Linked DNA regions of Roseimicrobium gellanilyticum. The protein of the gene in region 2 binds, or shares a complex with, the protein of the main gene of each other region. Links are inferred from orthologs where the notes say so. Each region holds a gene or a part of one and is shown on either strand. Other genes may lie near its edges.

Evidence for each region.
Region 1: the proteins of tsaE (region 2) and tsaD are in contact, whole or in part, in a crystal structure (PDB 6N9A), measured with the Thermotoga maritima proteins. The link is inferred for Roseimicrobium gellanilyticum from one-to-one orthologs. Residues at the interface, in WP_004082108.1 of Thermotoga maritima: Leu37, Gly38, Lys46, Lys57, Val59, Lys60, Ser61, Thr63, Phe64, Thr65, Leu66, Met67, Val69, Pro71, Tyr82, Arg83, Leu84, Asp86, Asp88, Phe89, Asp93, Ile128, Asp130, Glu131, Arg134; in WP_004082750.1 of Thermotoga maritima: Cys10, Asp11, Arg49, His50, Leu82, Gly84, Gly135, Gly136, Glu154, Thr155, Leu156, Asp157, Asp158, Ser159, Glu162, Asp165, Lys166, Arg169, Leu170, Tyr175, Lys213, Thr214, Leu217, Tyr218, Gln221, Arg222, Asn324.

What each region holds. Positions count from the first base shown.
Region 1 is NZ_QNRR01000006.1:97,430-100,498, reverse strand. Bases 68-3,066 are described here. They hold tsaD (tRNA (adenosine(37)-N6)-threonylcarbamoyltransferase complex transferase subunit TsaD), read right to left. Parts: upstream 2,085-3,066; coding sequence 1,050-2,084; downstream 68-1,049. Other genes in these bases: DES53_RS17140 (hypothetical protein), read left to right, coding at 2,186-3,066; DES53_RS17150 (EcsC family protein), read right to left, coding at 285-935; DES53_RS17155 (serine hydrolase domain-containing protein), read right to left, coding at 68-165. In the rest of the region: more of DES53_RS17155, read right to left, coding at 1-67; more of DES53_RS17140, read left to right, coding at 3,067-3,069.
Region 2 is NZ_QNRR01000003.1:573,961-577,008, forward strand. What follows is about bases 69-3,046. They hold tsaE (tRNA (adenosine(37)-N6)-threonylcarbamoyltransferase complex ATPase subunit type 1 TsaE), read right to left. Parts: upstream 1,774-3,046; coding sequence 1,363-1,773; downstream 69-1,362. Other genes in these bases: DES53_RS12135 (hypothetical protein), read left to right, coding at 69-522; tsaB (tRNA (adenosine(37)-N6)-threonylcarbamoyltransferase complex dimerization subunit type 1 TsaB), read right to left, coding at 700-1,347; DES53_RS12150 (thiamine-phosphate kinase), read right to left, coding at 1,770-2,672; DES53_RS12155 (CPBP family intramembrane glutamic endopeptidase), read right to left, coding at 2,683-3,046. Outside these bases: more of DES53_RS12135, read left to right, coding at 1-68; more of DES53_RS12155, read right to left, coding at 3,047-3,048. UniProt on the Escherichia coli protein: Required for the formation of a threonylcarbamoyl group on adenosine at position 37 (t(6)A37) in tRNAs that read codons beginning with adenine.

The sequences.
Region 1 (3,069 bases), on a different replicon or contig from region 2:
CATAAGCACGGCGCCGGAAATGGTGCTGTCATCCACAAACTTCTGCAGTGCCGGAGCGAGCACGGCGGGCTTGCGATCGTCCTTGGCCCACGAGGTGGTGCAGGTGCAGAACATGGCCGCGAAGGCCGCAGCACACAGGGTGGTGGAGAAATGGAAACGCGTCATGGCGGGGATGTTGCGATGAGACAAGCGGAAGTGTCAAGGACACCATAACGTAGCTCGCGAGTCCCTTCGCGAGTGTATTTCCAAGGCAATTCTCGCGAAGGGACACGGACCTACGTGGGTCAGGCCGTGCGCCTCTTCCGTCGTGGATAGAACAGCGCCTTCGCCGTGCGTCCCACGACATTGCAGGCTGTGGCGTCGAAGACACCACCCACCACACCTCCCAGCAGGGGAATGCCGCGGGCGAGGCTGGCAGCCCCTTTCTTCGCGGCGGCAGCCATCAGTCGCTTCCCCACCTGTGCCTGCACTTCCGCCACCACCTCGGCGGAGAGTTTGTTCATCATGGCCTTGGTGACACCCTGCGTGAGGTCGAGACCGGCAGCCTTGCCCACGTCCTTCACAGCGTCACCGGCGAGACTGGCAAGGATGAAGGTCTGCACGCGATCCGAACCCAAGTCGAACCCACAGATGCGCGCAATAGCCGCGGACATGCGTGCCTGAATAAGCCAGGAGGCCAGCATGTCTGCCGGCACACTCACGGGCATGGTGAGAATGCCGCCCAGCCCGGTGATGAAACCCGCAGTGAAGTTTTTCGTGGTCTCCCACTGGATGAGGGCATCGATGCGCGCGCCATCATCCGCGTAGGATTCATCGATGAGGTACTCCTGCGCCAGATTCTCCGCAGTGGAAAGTGGCGCAGCGCCATTCACGGACTTGTCCATGAGCCACTCCATGAGGGAGGCTGCATCCTTGGGCGCGCTGCCGGATTTCATGGGCGCATGGTAGGCACACGCGCACCACGAGCTCAATGAGAAAACGGTGCGGCACCTCCACCATCAACGGCGGCCAAAACAAGCCCCTCCTTGGAAGGGACCGCTTTGGGATGACTAACCCACCAGCGGCAAGTTCGGATTCACATCCACCTCCAGCGGCGAAGAGTACCCCGCCTTCCACCGCTGCACGGCGGCGAAACCAATCATGGCGGCGTTGTCCGTGCTGTAGCTTGGTTCCGCGAGCTGGAGGGTGAGGCCGAAGTCCTTCGCGCGTTTTGCGAAGAGTTCGCGCACACGGCTGTTGCAGCTCACGCCGCCACTTACGGCGACAAGCTTCTCCCCACAGGCACGCGCAGCGCGCACGGTCTTTTCCACCAGCACTTCCACCACGGCTTCCTGGAAGGAGGCGCACACATCCGCCATGACCCGCTCCGAGGTGAGGTCCACCTTCGGCAGGAGATAGAGCACGGAGGTCTTCAGCCCGCTGAAGGAGAATTCGTTGCTGCCGCGTTCCATCATGCTGCGCGGGAAATCATAGGCATCGCGACGCCCTGCTTTCGCGCGGCGATCGATTTCCGGTCCACCGGGATAGGGCAGGCCGAGCATCTTCGCCACTTTATCGAAGGCTTCGCCAGCTGCATCATCGCGGGTGCGGCCCAGTAGCTTGTAATCCCCCACGCCACGCACGTGCAGCAACATGGTGTGACCTCCGCTTACGATGAGTGCCACGTGTGGGGGAATCTCCGGCAGCGTCTCCGGAGCACTTTCACCCGTGGGCATGAAGGGCGAAAGAAGATGTCCCTCCAGGTGATTGATGGCGAGGAAGGGACGCCCCTCCGCCAGTGCGAGCGCCTTGGCAGTGGTGCTGCCGATGAGCAGTGAACTCACCAACCCGGGACCACTCGTGGCGGCGAAAGCCCCGATGTCCTTCAACGTGACCCCAGCCTCCTCCACCGCCTGCTCCACCAGCGCGCGCATGTGCAGGATATGATTGCGCGAGGCCACCTCCGGCACCACACCGCCATAAATGCGATGTGCCTCGATTTGCGAGGCTACCACACTGCTCAGCACGGCACCCTCCGCGGTGAGCACCGACGCAGCAGTCTCATCGCAAGAGGTTTCGAGGGCAAGGAGTCGGGCAGAAAGCATGAGGGGAAAGGGGCCGGGAGCATACCATGCTTCTGAAACAAAGCGATCTTGCACCTCAAACTTAGCCCCTCTATGAAGGAAAAGTGTTTGTCCTTCCTCCCATGCCCCACGCGCTAACCACTTGGTGGGAGACGCGTCCGGCTGCGCTCACCGCGCTCGCGACTGCTGCTCTGGGTCTGCTGCTCCTGCTGGCCGCCGTGGTGCAGGATCAATTCGGCACCCTGTCCCAGCGCATCTGGCCCATGCCGGCAGCAGAGAAGCTGAAGCAGGACGGCTTTGCCTGGAAGACCAAGCTGCCCGAGTGGGGCCGCGGCTCCGTGGCGGCGCATGAGGTGCAGTTCCTGAAAGATGGCGTGCCCACCGGCATCCGGGTACCGCATGCCTCCACCATCGTGGAGAAGGGACAAGGCACGTACAAGATTCAAAAGGACTACATCTACTTTTCCCTGCCGGGAAATGAGAACCCGGAGCCCTATGTGCGGAGCCTGGCCCTGCTGCTGCCCCGTCCCGTGAGCGAAGGTTGGTGGGTCATCTCCGTTCTCCTGCTCGTCGCTGGCGGTACGGCTGCCGCGAGGCACCCTGAGGCGAGAAAGATGGCGGCAGACGCGGCGGACAAGCTGAACGCTGTGTCCGCCCTGACCGTTGTGGGCGCCGTATTCGCCGTGGCGCTGGTCACCACGCTGTGGCGCCTGCCTGCTGCGTTGGAATACTCCGAGGGCTGCTTCTCAGTGAAAGGGGTGCCCTACTCAGATGCCGCAGGCTGGGATGAACTGGCCATCAACATGGCGGCGGGACGAGGATTTGAGGGTGGCTTTGCTGCTCAACGGCCACTGTATCCGGCGATGGTGAGTTTGATCTACATGCTCACCGGACCCTCGCTGCTGGTGGCGAAAATGCTGAACGCCTTCTGGCTGGCACTGGCTGCGGCCGTGGTGTGTGCCATCGGGGTGAAGGCGGGGTCGCGCCTCGCGGGTCTCGCGGGTGC
Region 2 (3,048 bases):
CTCTACCGGGACGGCGTGGTGTATGACATCGATACGGATAGCCTTATCCGCGAGTGTGCGAACAACATGAGCGCGCTCGCGCTCTTTGGGGTGCTCTCCCGCATGGATGATGCGGCACCGGATTTCGGTGACCAACTCAGGGAGCGGATGAAGGAGTTGAACGTCTTTGGTCCTAGTTATCTCATCAGCTTCAATGACGGCAGATGGGACGGCCTTAAGGCAGAAACAAGCGATGCGGAGGAAGAGCTGGGTGCTTCATCGCGTTTCGAGTGCTTCCTGAAGCTGATATGGATGTCGGATGAGGCCGCGTACTTCGCCTTCAGCTTTGTGGACTATCTCAGCGCGCCTTATGTGCACGGCGCTTCCAGAAAGCGAGAAGGCAACATGCACCATGTTCGCTTGGAACTAGATTCACCCGAGTGCCTCAACAAATTTATCGAGTCGCTGCGAGGACCGTTCTTTGTGAAAGTAGAGGAGTCCTCCGAAGAGATCTTTTGGAAGGCGCCCTCGCACGCAGTGTGAGGCGAGGCGAAGCAGAAAGTAGTCCGCCGAGCCTCGGCGGTCAGTTGCAGGAAGTCGGGTCTCCTGACCGGACAGTGGCTGGCGGGTTTTCCTACCCGCCACTTACTTTCCGCATTCGTCAAAGATGTCGGCTCACATCCCCCCCACCGCCGCCCTGACCGCCGAAGGCTCGGCGGACTACTTTCTTTTCGGCTGCGTCACATACGCCTCCGCAAGATAGACAGGCTCCAGCGCCCGTTTCGCCAGTTCGGCAATCTCATCCTCCACCATCCCCGCAGCAATCTCCGCGAGTCCAATCGCCGAGGGCATGACACACATCACATCCTCCAGCCCAAGCGGCACCTTGCCATCATAGGTGTACCAGGGTGTATCCATTCCTCGTGCCGCATGCTTCTCGCGGAAAGCATCTGCATCCATGGTGACCACTTCGCCCACCAGTTCATCACCACGCACCTCCGCCACGAAATACTTCCCACGCCGCGCATCGCCACACACGACAAACCTGTCACCCACCCCACCATCCACCTCCGGTGCCAGCACCGAAGGCAACCCAATCAACGGAACGCCACGAGACATGGCCACACCTTGCGCCGCAGCAATGCCGATGCGCACACCGGTATAAGACGCCGGACCAGTCCCCACGACAATCGCGCGCAAGTCGTCTCCGCACTTCTCCAGTGCTTCCCGCAAGGGCTCAAAGAGCTGCGAGTTGTGCGAACGTTCGGACGAGAAGCTGTGCTCGTACACCACAGTCGCGTCACCTTTCACCACCGCCACGCTGCCGCGAGGGGTGGAGGTTTCGATGGCAAGAACACAGTCAGGCATGGCAAGGCTCAAGCATCACCTTTCCACCACCTGCCGCGCGCCGTCAGGCAGGATTTCAAAATGAAACCACCGGGCCCCATCAGGGATCAGTTCCGGAAAGCGGTCGGCCCATTCCACGATGACCACGCCACCACCATCCAGATAGTCATCCCACGCGATGTTCAGCACTTCCTGCGCGGCATCGAGCCTGTAGAAATCGAAGTGGAATGCCGGAAGCCTGCCGCCTTCGTATTCATGCACCAGGGTAAACGTGGGGCTGCTCACCTCCGCATCGCTCCCAAGCCCGGCCACGATGCCCTTGGTGGCATGCGTCTTGCCGGCACCGAGGTTGCCCACGAGCGCAACGATTTCCCCGGATTTCAAGGTCGATGCCAGTTCTCGCCCCCAAGCCACCGTGTCTTCCACCTGTGCGAGCCGCGCTGTCATCTTGCCGGTCCAAAATGATCCCAGCCATGCCCGGCAAAAGAGGGCTTCACCCCGTGACCTACCGGGACAAACCTGCCGATGCAGGTCATCGGCGTTTCAGGAAACTTCCGGCTCCATGCGCTCTCAAGCCGTCGGGCGGCTCTCAGCGGCACGGCAAGCAGCAACTCATAGTCCTCCCCGTCGCTCCATGCCTGTTCACGCGTGCAACCAAGATGCACAGGGAGGGAACTTTCCTCCAGCACGAACTCCACCCCACTGGCCAACGCCATGCGCGGCAGGTCCTTGGCGAGGCCATCACTGATGTCCATCATCGCATGCAGCCGGGCATTGTCCGCCAGCCAGTCAGCCTCCGAGAGACGCGGGATGAAGGTGAGATGGTGCCCCCCTTGCGAACCACCGAGCTTTCCCGTGACCATGATGGCATCGCCTTCTCTCGCACCGTCACGGCGGGCGCAGCGCGTGGTTTTCACCCTCCCGGCGAGGCTCACGGAGATCACCAGTTGATTTCCTGACGAGGTCTCTCCACCCACGAGAGCGATGTTGAAGAGGTTCGCGCAACGCTGCAGACCATCATAGAGCCGCTCCACCCATGACACCTGCGTGTCGGGCGGGAGCACCAGCGTGACGAGCGCATGCTGGGGCTCTCCGGCCATGGAGGCGATGTCGCTCACCACACGAGCCATGGCTTTCCACCCCACCTGCTCGGGAGCGTGCTCACGGAGGAAATGCACACCTTCCACCACACAATCCGTCTTCAGCAGTTGAAGCCACCCACGCGGCGCGGGTAGTACCACAGCACAATCGTCACCCACGCCTTTCACCACGTCCTCACGCCCCGGCAACTTCTCAGTGAGCAGTTGCACCAGGCGGTTCTCTCCAATCTCGGAAACAGTCGACATGGTTGGAATCTCAGGAAAAGGCAGCAGCCGCAGCCATCAGGAAAATGTTCCAGGCATTAAAAAACATGTGCATGAAGACGGGCACCAACAGGCTTCCCGTCTGCTCGTACGCCACAGCAAAGCCCAGGCCGAGGACAAACAATTCCGGCGCGGTTCCAACGTGGAAATGGACGATGGCGAACATGACTGCGGAGAAGATGGTGGCAAACCAACGGTCCGTGAAGCGCTTGGCTACTCCATACACAAACCCCCGGAAGATCAACTCCTCCGTGACAGGCGCAATAACAATCGCCATAAATCCCATCAAAATGCGGAACCCCCAGTCCGTGGTCTTGCGAAAGGAGTCCACGGTTTCCTGCGGGGACTGATCCTGGGA